DNA from 2 places in the Lactiplantibacillus kimchii genome. Region 2 is predicted to be linked to the other one. Evidence: a T-box and tRNA genes for the amino acid it is inferred to sense, from the RefSeq annotation. Region 2 holds a T-box; the other holds one or more tRNA genes.

Region 1 (7,231 bases), 550 kb from region 2:
GCGCAATCTTTTTTGCACTCACTAATATATATGCAACTTCCGTGCCAAAATACACTAGTTAGTAAAACGTGCTATCACAGGCTTTAATTTGATACACAAAAAGTGATACAGTCTTCTGTATCACTTTTTGTGTATCAAAACGACATATTTTTAATGCTTTTTTAGCTGTTTTATGTGATTTTTAGGATTTAATTTAGTTTTCCTTAATAAGTGCTCATTGCTGAAGCCGCTAAACTTGCAAAAAAGACGCAACCCAAGTTCGGTTACGTCGCTTGACTAAGTGACCCTTAAATCATTGGGGCTTCCCAAGCCCCTTTAGTATCAACATTGGTTGTTTGAGCCAAGTTTTCTAAATGCATCATATCGGTTGCCGTCAAATTAACGGTGACTGCCTTTTCTTCACTGGCAATGTACTTGGCTTTAGTGACACCAATAATCGGCATTGTACCTTTGGCAATGGCATAGGCCGTCGCCACATCAGCTGCCGTCGCGCCTTGCTTTTCGCCAATCTCATTTAAAGCCATTACCAACTGCGTCAATTGTGGTAAGACCGCATTATAAGTCTTTGCCCGTAAACTACCAGCTGGCAGCGGATGCTCAACATTATATTGTCCAGTCAGCACGCCTTGTTCTAAGACCATATAAGCGTAGAACGTCATCTGATGTTTACGACAATAATCAATAATCCCAGCAGTTTCCGATGATCGGTATAACAAACTAAAATGGTTTTGAACCGCCGAGATTGGAATACCAGCCGCACCAAGAATTTCACTGGCTCGCTTAATTTGGGCTAAGTTATGATTGGAAACACCAACCTGCCTAATTTGACCACTTTTGACTAATGGTATTAATTCTGGTGTCCACTTCTCAACGTCGGCAGGATTATGAATCCAATACAAATCAATATGATCCGTATGTAACCGTTTGAGACTGCCCGCTAACATCTTCGCCATCTCATGGTCACCAGTTCCGGCCAGTTGTGGCGTGAATTTAGTTGACAAAAGATAATCGCTTCGTGAATAAGGCTTCAGTAACTCCCCCAACAAAGTTTCGGACGCACCAGCGCCATAGGCATAGGCGGTGTCCCAGAGATTAAATCCAGCTGCCATCGCTTGATCGACAACCGGCTTCAAATCAGTCGCGGTTAGATAGTCACCGAACACTTGACTACCCCCATTAACTCCAACACCCCACGCCCAAGTCCCCAACGCAATTGCTGGTTGCTTTTTGACTATCATTAATTTACGGCTCCTTTACAATTTGCTTGTTTCAACAGCAGCATTCAGCTGCTACCCAATCACTAGTCATTAGTGATTCTCCTTTAGGGTAACATTATCATCTGACATTGCGTATCCTGACCAATTTGTTCGTTAACTATCAACAACACCTATTATAGTAGTAACAATTTAGACTAAACTACTACGCCATTGCATCAAAATAGTCTCCCGCGACCAAGTCGGCATTAGCGCTAGTTAGTCAGATGAGTTACCTTATTAATGCTTTCAAATCAGCTAAAAAGCCCAATATTGCGGGAACTGTCTCGCAATACTGAGCTTTTTAAGTAAATTAAGCTTAACTGAATTTGGCACCCTCAAGCCGGCATAATCTGAAATACCAGCCGCGTTGCTAGCGGCATAATAAAGAGATCACGGATAAAGTAGGCCATGGTCAGCGTGCCAAAGAATCCCAGAATAAACTGCGCCACGGTCATGTGGAACAAGGTCCCATTCATCAGTAATGCCAACGTACTCATGGTAAAGCACATGCTTAAAAGCATTGTCCAACTACGAATTGTCGCTGCTTTCAGACGAATCACCGCTGAATCAGTCAGCCGTCTAGTTCGCCATTTAATCAACAAATTACTTAAATTGCTGACCACTAACAAGTTAAAGACAAATGCGAAGGCAATTGTCGGGCCAATTGACAGCCCAAATAGCCGCCACATTTCGCCATTAATTCCCATACTCTTCGCCATTCCTAGCCAACTCATACTACCGGCCATCCCGGTACATAAAAATAAGGTAAAAAGCAATCGTTGTTTTAAAGTCATTTGATTTCCTCCATATAGTTGCTAAAGCAACTAATATAGAATAACCGAATTTAGTTTATTTGTCAACTATATGCTATACTATATTGAGATAAAGGAGGTCATTACCTTGGACATTATCAAACTCGGAAAATTCATTGGCGCAATCCACCGTCGCTTTCAGACAGCCACAAATCATGAACTAACGCTCCCTGGAATCAACGCTAGCAATGCCAATTTTCTCCTCTTCATTAGTGAACATGAGCGTATTACCGCCAAACAAATCACAAGTGAACTAGCCATTAATAAAGGCTTGGTCAGTCGAGAAATGACCCATCTTGAGCGGGACGGCTATATCGCTAGAGTCCCCAACCATAGCGATCACCGCGCCACCTGGGTCAGCATTACTCCCAAAGGACTAGCTGCCTGTGAAACCATCCGGCAAATCAAACAGTCGCTCTGGGACGAAGTACTCGCAGATATGCCCGCTGCCGACGTCGAAAATTTTTTCAACCAATTAGCGTCCATAAGCGAACGAACAAAGAAATTTGATTCTAGGTAATGAATCGTTTTTTTAGAAGGGCGAATTTACAATTGAAGCGCAACACATAATCGAACAAAAAAAGCCCATAGCGGGTACAATTACTTAACAACCAAGAAAAGCAAAGGGTACTCGCCATGAACTATCACTATTTTACTATGTCTGAACGAGAAAGTATCATAGAACTGTCTGCACAGGTCTACGATATGAGTAAAATACTGGCTCAATAATCAAAATCTGGTATCGTTTCTGGTATCGCTTTTGTTCCGTTTTATTCACTATCATGACTAATAAAAAAGCCGGCATATCAACGATTTCTCGTATCAATACCGGCTATTCTGTATATAAAGTGCGGCCAAGAAGATTCGAACTTCCACCGGGTTAACCCCGACAAGATCCTTAATCTTGCGCGTCTGCCAATTCCGCCATGGCCGCATCACACTCACAAAAACCATTTTACCAAAATGTCGTGAGTCTGACAAGCTAAATTTAAGATTTATTGATTTTAACCCCGGTTGCATCAATAGGTAACAAGTAATACTGTCCAGTTAACGCCACGTTTTGTTGTAACTGTTGTTGCAACCTTACCAAGTCGGCGCGCTGGCCCAGGGTCACAATCGTTGGACCAGCCCCACTCAGGTATGTGCCAACCAGCCCTAACGCATGGGCCGTTTGCCGGACAATGGCTAATGCTGGCACTAACTGTGCTCGGTACTGTTCATGGAATTTATCTGCTTCTAATAATTGTAATGCTAATGACCAATTTTTCGTGGCTAAAGCGGCAACCAAAGTATTCGCAACGCTACTCCCCGTAATTGCTTGTGTATATGCTAAGTCCGAGGGTAGCGCAGCCCGACTTGCCACTGTCAACAAGGGTTCATTAGGCACATACACACTGGCAAACCAAGTTGGTGTTGGCAATTGTACCGCTTGAACTCGCTGCTGCACTGCAGTTGCCACCACCAAGCCACCAAGAATTGCCGGCGCTACATTATCCGGATGCCCTTCTAACTGCGTCGCCAGCTGTAATAGATCAGTTGTAGCGACTGGCTCAGGCATTAAGGCGTTAGCTAAAGCCAAGCCAGCCACAATCGCTGTCGAGCTACTTCCCAACCCGCGGGCTAAAGGTATCGCCGATTGAACTTCCAGGTGTTGTGGCGGTAAATCTGGTGCTAAAGTTAGCGCCGTTTTAACGATTAAATTCGTCGCATCCGTTGGGACAGCAGCTCCAAATGGATGACTAACCTGCCACGTTGTACTCGGCCCCACAACGGTTAACGTTAACTGTAAATCCAAAGCCAAGCCAATCGAATCAAATCCTGGACCAAGATTGGCGGAAGTCGCTGGTACTGAAATTGTTAACATCATTTCACCTACTCATTTTTCAAAACTTTGTAACGGGCTAACAATTGCATGTTGGCTTGTTCGCCGATTGCCGTGGTAATAGCTGCTAATTGTTGATCATTCATAGCATGCGTAATAATCACCACCCGCGCATTGCCATCCCCTAATTGATTTTGAATGATCTGACTAAAGGAAACTTGGGCGCGGGTCATAATTTCAGTCAACCGCATCATCATCCCAGGTAAATCACGCATTTTTAGCGCAATAAAGTGTGGGTAAACAACGTCAACTGGGGCCGCTAAATTCGTCTCTTGCCGATAAGAATTAAACGTATTCCCAGTCGTATTCAAGGCAATATTTTTAGTAACCGTCGTAATATCGCTCAAAACACTGTTAGCCGTCGGTAATTCGCCGGCACCAGGACCATAAAACATCGTATCTCCCACGGCCATCCCAGTCACCATAACGGCATTATTTTCATTTTGCACCGTCGCTAATGGATGTTGATCTGAGACCAGTACGGGTCCGACCGATACCGCAATCCGATCATCCAACTCTTCAGCAATCCCTAATAACTTGATGGTATAGCCTAGTTGATGTGCTTCAGCAATATCCTCCGGACTGATTTTAGTAATGCCCTGCACTTTAACTTGGGACAACGATAAACTCATTCCAAAAGCAAATTGTGTCAAAATAATCATTTTATATGCCGCATCCAAGCCTTCAACGTCATTCGTTGGATCTTTTTCAGCAAATCCCAACGTCTGTGCACTCGCTAAGGCTTGTTGATATGACCAGTTTTTAGTTAACATTTGCGTCATGATGTAATTGGTCGTCCCATTAACAATCCCCATCACGCGCTGAATCTTATCCGCTGCAAAGCTATTATCAATCGTCCGTAAAATCGGAATTCCACCGGCAACACTCGCTTCATAGAAAAGGTCACGATGATTTTCACGTGCAATTTGGACCAATTCACGTCCGTACTGCGCAATCAAATCCTTATTAGCAGTAACCACATGTTTGCCTGCTTGTAGTGCCCGGGTGATATATTCTTTGGCTGGGTGGATTGATCCCATGACCTCAACCATAATTTGAATCTCGGGATCATCAATCAAGGTCTCAATCTGATCGGTCAAGCGGACGGCACCAAGTTCAGCCTGTTGATGATTATTCAAGTTATGCACGACAACACAAGCTAATTCGAGCTTACGACCAGTAATTTCTGAAATCTTCGCTTGATGCGCTTGTAACATTTTGACCACGCCAGTCCCAACCGTTCCTAGACCGACAATCCCAATTTTGATTGTTTCCATCGCTAACGCCTCCAAAATTCCTAATAGTTAAGCCCATTCTATCGAACCACTCACTGATAAGCAACGCTTTTCACACTAACTTAATCGGTCCCTGACAACGACCACAAGCATAGCGGTTCAGATTCAGTCGCCGTTTCCGGTGATAGACTTGTCCACAACGTTGGCACCGATACGTATATCGATACGCCAAGGTCGTCGTTTGCTTGGGCTTAGGGGCATACCGTGATCCATGCACTTGGGCTAATAGTTGTTTAAAACTTTGGTCGCGATGTTGATAGCCTTGCTGTGTCAGATGCAAATGATAATGACACAGCTCATGTTTAATCACACCAATCAATGTTGCTTCATCAAAATCCGTTAACATTTTTGGATTAATATCAATGTTATGACTGGCCAATTGATAACGACCACCGGTGGATCGTAACCGTGCATTAAAAAAAGCGCGATGGCGAAAAGCCCGGTGAAACTCATGGACTGAAATCTGTTCAACTAACTGTTGGAGTTGCGAGTCAGTCATGCTCAACCTCAGTAGGCGCAATCATTGTCAACGCAATCCGTTGACGTTGTTCATCCACTTCGTCGACCCAGACCGTCACAATATCGCCCACAGCAACAACTCGCCGGGGGTCTTTCAAAAACTTAGTCGTCAACTTAGAAATATGCACCAAGCCATCTTGCTTAACACCAATATCAACAAACGCCCCGAAATCAACCACATTACGGACGGTCCCCTGTAATTGCATCCCAGGTTTTAAATCACTCATTTTTAAGACATCTTGCCGCAATAAGGGCGCTGGCATGGTCTCACGCACATCACGGCCTGGTTTTTGCAAGCTACGACTAATATCTTGCAAGGTTAACGTCCCGACCGCAGTAGTCGTCGCAACTTGCGTCAAATCGACCTGCGTTAATTGTTGAGCCTTCGCCGTCCCGACATCTTGAGTCGCTAAGCCAGCCGCCTGTAGCAGGGCCTTCGCCGCTGGATAACTTTCTGGATGAATATCGGTATTATCAAAAATGGTCTTACCTGCAATAATGCGTAAGAACCCCACCGCCTGTTCATAAGCTTTTGGTCCTAAGCGCGGCACTTTTTTCAATTGTGGTCGACTCCTGAACTCCCCGTTTTCATCCCGATAAGCGACAATGTTTTGTGCAATTGTCTTGGATAATCCGGAAATATGGGTCAATAATTCGGCACTGGCTGTATTCAAATTAACGCCAACCTGGTTAACCGCCGTTTCAATCACAACATCTAACTGGGCCGACAGCGCTTTTTGCGGCACATCATGTTGATACTGACCAACCCCCACGGATTTCGGATCAATCTTAATGAGTTCTGCCAAGGGGTCTTGTAACCGGCGACCAATACTAATGGCACTGCGTTGCTCAACGTGTAAGTCTGGAAATTCGGCCCGCGCATTATCACTAGCTGAATAGACTGAGGCCCCCGCTTCATTAACAATCACGTAATACACTGGCCGCTGCAAGGTTTTCAAAATCGTTGCCACAAATTCTTCCGATTCGCGTGAAGCTGTCCCGTTACCAATCGCAATCATTTCAACCTGATACTTTTCAATGAAGGCCGTAAATTCAGCGGCGGCCGCAGTGCGTTTCGCCATTGGCGCTGGTTTATGCGGATAAATGACGAGCTTATCCAAAAATTTACCATTCGCATCCATCACAGCTAGCTTACAGCCTGTCCGATAAGCGGGATCAAAACCTAATACGACCCGGCCCTTTAACGGCGCTTGCATGAGTAAATGGTAGAGATTATCACCAAACACATCGATAGCTTGCTGATCAGCCGTCGCCGTCAATTCATGTCGCAATTCACGCTCAATGGCGGGCGCAATAAACCGTTTATAGGCATCTTGATACGCCGCTTCAATTAAGGCCACAGCTGGACCTTGATGTTGGCCGATAAAACGAAAATGGCAATACCGCTCAATGGCAGTCGGTGCGACTTGTAAATTGACCCGTAACACTTTTTCATGCTCGCCCCGA
Region 2 (7,231 bases):
GCTGTCGCTACTAATGGACCGGCCGCTGAAAGTAACACAATACAAGGCCATTGTAGAACTAGCTTGACTCCTAGACCAATCAAATAAAATCGAATAACATCTCGATTGCGCGACAACCCTTGCATTAACGCTGAAACGACAGTAAAGAGCCCGAGAATAATCGCCGTAAAAGCGGCAATTTGTAAAATCACGGCCCCCGTTTGATCGTAACCATAAAATAACGTATTCAACGGTTGCGCGACCGCTGCCATCCCTAAGGCGCCCGGAATCATAATGAACAGGAACAAAATAATCGCATCTTCTAATTGTTGGCGAATATTGCGTAAATTTTGCGCTGCTAATGATTCTGATAATAATGGCACCACGGTAATTGCAATCGCGGAAGCTAACGAGACAATAATCATCACTAATTTATTGGAATTAAAGGCAAATAACGCATAAAGCGTATTGATACTTTCCACCTTAATATGAAAAGTTGCCTGCATAATTGGCTGGAAAGTCGCTTGATCTAACAAGTTAAAGACCGTCGTAGCCGTATCAATCACAATGAACGGAATGGCTTGCACAATGATATCTTTAAATAACTGCCATACCGGAATAACCAGCTTAGCTTCACTCTGAGCCGCCAACCGATTGAGTTCAGGACGTTGGCGGTAATAATACCACCCTAGCAGTAAACAACTGGCAGCGGCCCCAATAAAGGCCGCAAAGGTCGATTGCGTAATTGCATTAACCCAGTTACCATTTTGAATACGCATGATAAAATAGGTGGCCGCCAACATGTAGACGACCCGAAAAACCTGTTCAACAAACTGAGAAACCGCAGACGGTGCCATTTGCTGGTAGCCTTGAAAAAAGCCTCGCATTAAAGCCATCGGTGGAATAATCACCAAGGCAATCGCCAAAGCCCGTAACACCGGAATCACATGCGGATCGCCACCGCCAAAGATCAAAGCAATCGGTTGTGCGCCAAACCAAAGAATGGCTCCAGAGGCAATCCCCATCGCACCAGCTAATAATAGCCCGCGTTTAAAGAGCCGTTGGCCGACACCATATTCATTAATCGCATTATATTCAGAAATTTGTTTAGAAATGGCCGAAGGAATGCCACCGATGGCCACCAACAAGAAGAAGCTATAAATATTATAGCCTTTGGCATATAGCGCATTACCTTGCATCGAATTGCTACCTAACCACATGACCCATGGAATAATATAAATGGCGCCAAGAATTCGTGAGAAAAGACTGCCCGCCGTCATCCAAGCTGACCCGCGCACCATTTTTTGATGTGCGTCAGCTTCGGAATTAACGTGGCCACTTTGCGGTTGATCGGCTTTTGGTTCCTCAGACATGTTTTGTAACCCACTTTCTTAGTTCAATCTTAACTATTTTAGATGAAATATAGTGAACTTGCAATTTAATTCTAAACTTCTGGACGACTTTAATCGAACCTTAACGAACCGCAATCTGACTAGACCAAAAAAGCCTGAGACTTCGCCTCAGACTTTTCGCGTTATTATCACCTTTAATTAGCGACAATATTAACTAATTTACCAGGAATCGCAATCACTTTGCGAATCGTTTTACCCGCTGTAAATTCTTGTACCTTGGCATCCGCTAAAGCTAGTTTTTCAAGTTCAGCTTGGCCGAGATCCTTGCTAACTTCCGCATGTGAACGGACTTTACCATTGACTTGCAAGACAATTTGCACCGTTGCTTCGACGAGCTTAGATTCATCATAAGTTGGCCACATCGCATACGTAATCGTCTTTTCATGACCTAACAATGACCAGAGTTCTTCAGCCAAATGCGGCATGATTGGCGCAATTAACTTGACGAGTCCTTCAATGTAAATAATCGGTAAATCATCTACTTTGTAAGCTTCGTTAACAAAGACCATCATTTGTGAAATGGCAATATTAAACCGCATTGCTTCATAGTCGGCCGTCACTTTTTTAACTGTTTCGTTATAGACTTTCGTCAACTTACCGTCGTTAAAAGTCGTTACCCGGTCACGGACACGATTATTTTCATCCACAATTAACCGCCAAACCCGTTCAATCCACTTGTTAGCACCATGTAAGCCATCCGTACTCCATGGAATTGACGCTTCCAATGGTCCCATGAACATTTCATAGAGACGTAACGTATCGGCCCCATATTGGTCCACAATATCATCTGGATTAACGACGTTGCCACGTGACTTAGACATTTTTTCATGGTTATCGCCTAAAATCATTCCTTGGTTAACGAGCTTTTGGAAAGGTTCTTTGTTTGGAACCACACCCAAATCATATAAGAACTTGTGCCAGAACCGTGCATACAATAAATGGAGCACTGCATGTTCAGCCCCGCCAACATACAAGTCCACAGGTGACCAATACTTGAGCTTGTCATAATCGGCCAAGGCATCTGGATTGTGTGGATCAACGTAACGTAAGAAGTACCACGAACTCCCTGCCCATTGTGGCATCGTGTTCGTTTCACGCTTCCCTTTACGGCCATTTTCATCGACCACATTAACCCAATCGTCAATGTTAGCTAATGGACTTTCACCGGTTCCGGAAGGTTCCAAGTTCTTAGTTGCGGGTAAGCGTAACGGCAATTCATCTTCTGGCACTAATGTGGTTTCGCCATCTTCCCAATGAATCACCGGAATCGGTTCGCCCCAATAGCGTTGCCGTGAGAAAATCCAATCTCGTAACCGATAATTGACTTTCTTTTCACCACAGTTATGGGCAACTAACCAGTCGATCATTTTATCAATCGCGGGTTGTTTTTCGAGACCATCGACAATGCCAGAATTGATATGAACGCCATCACCCGTGTAAGACTGGCTAGCATAGTCATTCTCACCGGCAATAACGGGTTTGATGGGTAAGTCGAACTTCTGGGCGAACTCGAAATCACGGTCATCATGCGCTGGTACAGCCATAATGGCCCCGGTCCCATAAGAAGCTAAAACATAATCAGCAATCCAGATGGGCAACTTTTCGCCATTAACTGGGTTGATGCCATAGCTCCCAGTAAAGACCCCGGTCTTATCTTTGTTAAGATCGGTCCGTTCCAAATCAGACTTAGTCGCAATCTTAGCTTTATAAGCTTTAATCGCAGCCGCTTGCGCTGGCGTGGTTAAGCTTTCAACGAGGGCATGTTCTGGTGCTAACACCATGTAACTAGCGCCGTATAGCGTATCTGGCCGAGTTGAGAAGACTTCGATGACCTGATCGTCATGGTCCGCAACTTTAAACTTAATCGCAGCTCCGACCGAACGACCAATCCAATTCCGTTGTTGTTCTTTAATATTTTCAGGCCAATCAATATCATCTAAATCATCAATCAATCGATCAGCATACGCCGTAATCTTTAAGCTCCATTGTTTCATTGGCACCCGATAAACGTCGTAGCCGCCCCGTTCAGTCTTGCCATCAATGACTTCTTCGTTTGAGACCACAGTCCCGCCCATCATATCTGGTGCCCAGTTAACTAGCGTTTCAGATTCATAGGCCAAGCCTCGTTTGTATAATTGTTCAAAAATCCATTGAGTCCATTTGTAGAATGTCGGGTCCGTGGTATTAACTTCACGATCCCAATCATAGGAAAAGCCCAATGACCGAATTTGACGTTTAAAGTTCTTAATATTTTGCGCTGTAAAGTCCTTCGGGTTGTGGCCCGTCTTTAACGCATACTGTTCAGCTGGTAACCCAAACGCATCCCACCCCATTGGATGTAACACGTTATACCCTTGCATCCGTTTCAACCGTGACATGATATCCGTCGCAGTGTAGCCTTCTGGATGACCGACGTGTAAGCCTTGACCAGATGGATATGGGAACATATCCAAAGCGTAATATTTCTTTTTATCCGTTGTATCTAACGTCTTGAACGTTTTGTTAGCTTTCCAATAATGTTGCCACTTGCGTTCAATAATCTGATGATTATATGCCATGCTAGTGCCCCTCTCTTGGTACTGGTTTATGTAACTAAGTATCAGTTACCGGCTCAAGTTACAAAAAAAGCCTATAAGCAAAAAGCGCTTATAGGACGAAAACAGGTTCCGCGGTACCACCTATGATTCCACGTTTCCGTGGCCTCTTGGGAATCTTAACGCGAAACCACGTCCGTCTTGTAAGTTGAGCCGGAAGACTCGAAGGTAAGTTCAGCGTCGCTAATTCCTCGTTTTCAGCGCCCACGAGGTTTCTGAAAATCAGCTTGGCTTACTAGTCCTTGTCAGAGTCGTAAAGTTATTGCTACCTATGTTAGCAAATTCGGCTTACTTTTTCAAGAGCGAACACGCTCAAAAACGTGGCTTTTCATGCACTGGGCCCGGTTGAAATTGTTAAACATGCTATAATCAGGACAAGAAATCTTGATTGGAGGACTCCGATGGCTAAAATTCATTGGCGCCGGCGTGACTGGGCAATGTTACTGGTATTTTTACTGTGGCTCGGTTGGACCTGGGCGGTTTGGCGCCAAGCCCCGTTTATTAAAACTTTCGATACGCACATCGCATGGCCGCTGCATCAAAGTCCGGCCTGGTTACAAACTGGACTAGTGGCCTATACACAGTTGGGGAATTCAGTGCCAGTGACTGGCATTACCGTCGTCATTGGTTTGCTATTAGTTTGGCGCCAACAACAACGAGCCACGTTGTTTTTTTGGGTTAATACTTGGGGCTTAGCTGCTTATGGCAATTATTTTATCAAACAATTGATTCAACGACCTCGCCCAACGGCATGGCGGCTTATTGAGATTGGGGGCTATAGTTATCCCAGCGGACATTCCACAACAGCGACCGTATTAGTCGGTAGTTTATTAGTTATCGCCTATGATCAGCTACAGCACCGCTCGTTAAAACGTGGCCTATTAGTCGGTGGTTGCGCCCTGATTTTACTAATGATGATCAGTCGCATCGTCGTCGGCGTCCATTACCCCAGTGATACTGTGGGGGGCGTTCTACTTGGGAGCTGTCTCTTATATTTGAGTACCCGCCTGAGCCAGGGCCAACGAATTGGCCCCTTAACCCCTAAAAAAGTCGACTAGTTTACGCACCCATTTTGGTATGCTTGAAAACAAAAAATAATTGCAGCAAGAATTGTGTGACTTCTTGCTACAATTATTTTATTTTTTCCAAAGCTTTTTACGCGGCTTTAGGTCACCTAATTTACTTTTTTAACTTAGCTGCATGTTGCGCCGCAGTCATCTGTTTGCCTCGGTCAAAACTATTCACGATTAGCGCTAAAATCACCAGACCAAGGCCAATTAGATAGACCCAATGTAACCCGGTGTACAGAATTCCATGTAGCGTTGGTAAGCGCTTAGCTGGCAAACTCGTTGCCGTCTGTGGATTAATCAGTTTATTCATCATTGCCATATTAGTGCCAGCATGCTGTTGAATGCCTTGATTCATCCCGACGTTTAGGGCAATCCCAAAAATCGAAATCATTAAGGTCTGGCCGATTGTCCGACTCAATGTATTAAACGACGTCGCCACACCCACATTTTCTGGTGCGACGAGATGCTGTGACGTTACTGTCGTTGCAGTGATGGTAATCCCAAAGCCAACGCCTCCAATGGCGGTAATCAAGAAGAACCAACCAAAGACGGTTGAAACCGGTAAGAGAGCCAGGCAAATACTGGTAATCAAAATAAACATTAAACTTAAATAGATAATTTTTCGTGGCGCCCATTTAGCCAATAATCGGCCCGTCACGAAGGACCCAATAATCCACATTAACGAACTTGGCGTTACTGCAAAGCCCGCTAATGACGCTGGCACACCCAGAATTCCCTGCGTCCACGTGGGAATGTATACTTCGACGGCCATCAAGAACCCGCTCACTAACGCTGCCACGGCATTTTGAATGACAAACGTATGATTTTTGAATAAGTCCAACGAAATCACGGGTTCTGCGGTTCGACTCTCACGGCGAATAAATAACCACAGGCTAAAGCCGCTTAATACCCATGCCATGATAACTGTGGCCCAACTAATTGTGGCATTTCCAAGTAATTGGAAACTCAACATCAAACACAATAAAAATAGCATTAACCAGAAACTACCCAGATAATCAACTTTACCTTGTCGCTGGCGCTTAGGTTCTCGTAAATAAACTTGAAATAAAACTAAGGTAATCAAGCCCACGGGCACATTGATGAAAAAGATCCAATGCCAACTTAACTTATCAACAATGATGCCCCCAATTAAAGGCGCCAAGACTGAGGCAATCCCCCAAGCCGAACTATTAAAGCCCAGAACTTTGGCTCGCCGTTCAAATGAATAAATGTCCGCAATAATAGTCATGGAGACTGGCATCAGTGCACCAGCCCCAATCCCTTGGACGGCGCGCCAGAAAATCAGGACTGGCATGGAATCAGATAAGCCACTCATCATCGAGCCGATAATAAAGATAATCAACCCCGCTTGCATGACCGGTTTACGACCGATTAAGTCCGTTAACTTGCCATAAATTGGCGTCATCATGGCATTGGTCAATAAATAAATTGAAAAAACCCAGTTCATTAAAGCAACCCCGTGCAGGTCACCGACAATTGTCGGCAAGGCCGTTGACACGATGGTCCCTTCGATCGCGCTCATGAACGTGGCCACGTATATCGCAATGGTAACTGCGATAACGTTGGTTTTACGTTGTTGCATGTCATTTACTCCTTCTATGTTTGAAAAATGACCCGCTTTAATGGCGACGCAGACCGCAAAAAAAGCGACCTGTTAAAACAAGGTCGCTTTTAGCGTCGAGTACCTACAGACCGTAACGAAAAGTCGTTACGTTTATTTAGTTAAATTCAGCTTTTAAAGCCGCTACTTTATCAGTATGTTCCCAAGGCAAGTCAACATCCGTCCGACCGAAATGACCGTACGCAGCAGTTTGCCGATAAATTGGGCGTTGTAAGTCTAACATTTTAATAATTCCAGCGGGCCGCAAATCAAAGTTTTGGCGAATCGCTGTAATTAAGGCATCATCACTGACCTTACCGGTACCAGCCGTATCAACCGCAATTGATACTGGTTCAGCAACTCCGATAGCATACGCTAATTGGACTTCAACCTGATCAGCCAAGCCAGCAGCAACTAAATTTTTCGCAATATAGCGCGCCGCATAACTTGCTGAACGGTCCACTTTGGTCGCATCCTTACCAGAGAAAGCCCCGCCGCCATGATGGGCGAACCCACCATAAGTGTCAACGATAACTTTCCGCCCAGTTAAGCCAG

What was found. The T-box of region 2 lies ahead of leuS (leucine--tRNA ligase). A T-box ahead of a tRNA ligase gene usually reads a tRNA of that ligase, here a tRNA-Leu.
Region 1: it encodes a tRNA-Leu, which carries the amino acid that the T-box ahead of leuS (leucine--tRNA ligase) is inferred to sense. The anticodon was not compared.

What each region holds. Positions count from the first base shown of each region.
Region 1 is NZ_CP027194.1:2,078,990-2,086,220, reverse strand. Features, by position in the region: gene C5Z26_RS10090 (aldo/keto reductase) at 288-1,238, opposite strand; gene C5Z26_RS10085 (hypothetical protein) at 1,592-2,050, opposite strand; gene C5Z26_RS10080 (MarR family winged helix-turn-helix transcriptional regulator) at 2,157-2,588, shown strand; tRNA gene C5Z26_RS10075 (tRNA-Leu) at 2,918-3,002, opposite strand; gene thrB (homoserine kinase) at 3,057-3,932, opposite strand; gene C5Z26_RS10065 (homoserine dehydrogenase) at 3,941-5,227, opposite strand; gene C5Z26_RS10060 (SprT family protein) at 5,298-5,744, opposite strand; gene C5Z26_RS10055 (Tex family protein) at 5,737-7,231, opposite strand, start outside.
Region 2 is NZ_CP027194.1:178,367-185,597, reverse strand. Features, by position in the region: gene C5Z26_RS00995 (putative polysaccharide biosynthesis protein) at 1-1,352, opposite strand, end outside; gene leuS (leucine--tRNA ligase) at 1,526-3,949, opposite strand; T-box leader at 4,038-4,243, opposite strand; gene C5Z26_RS00985 (phosphatase PAP2 family protein) at 4,387-5,043, shown strand; gene C5Z26_RS00980 (MDR family MFS transporter) at 5,165-6,658, opposite strand; gene metK (methionine adenosyltransferase) at 6,795-7,231, opposite strand, start outside.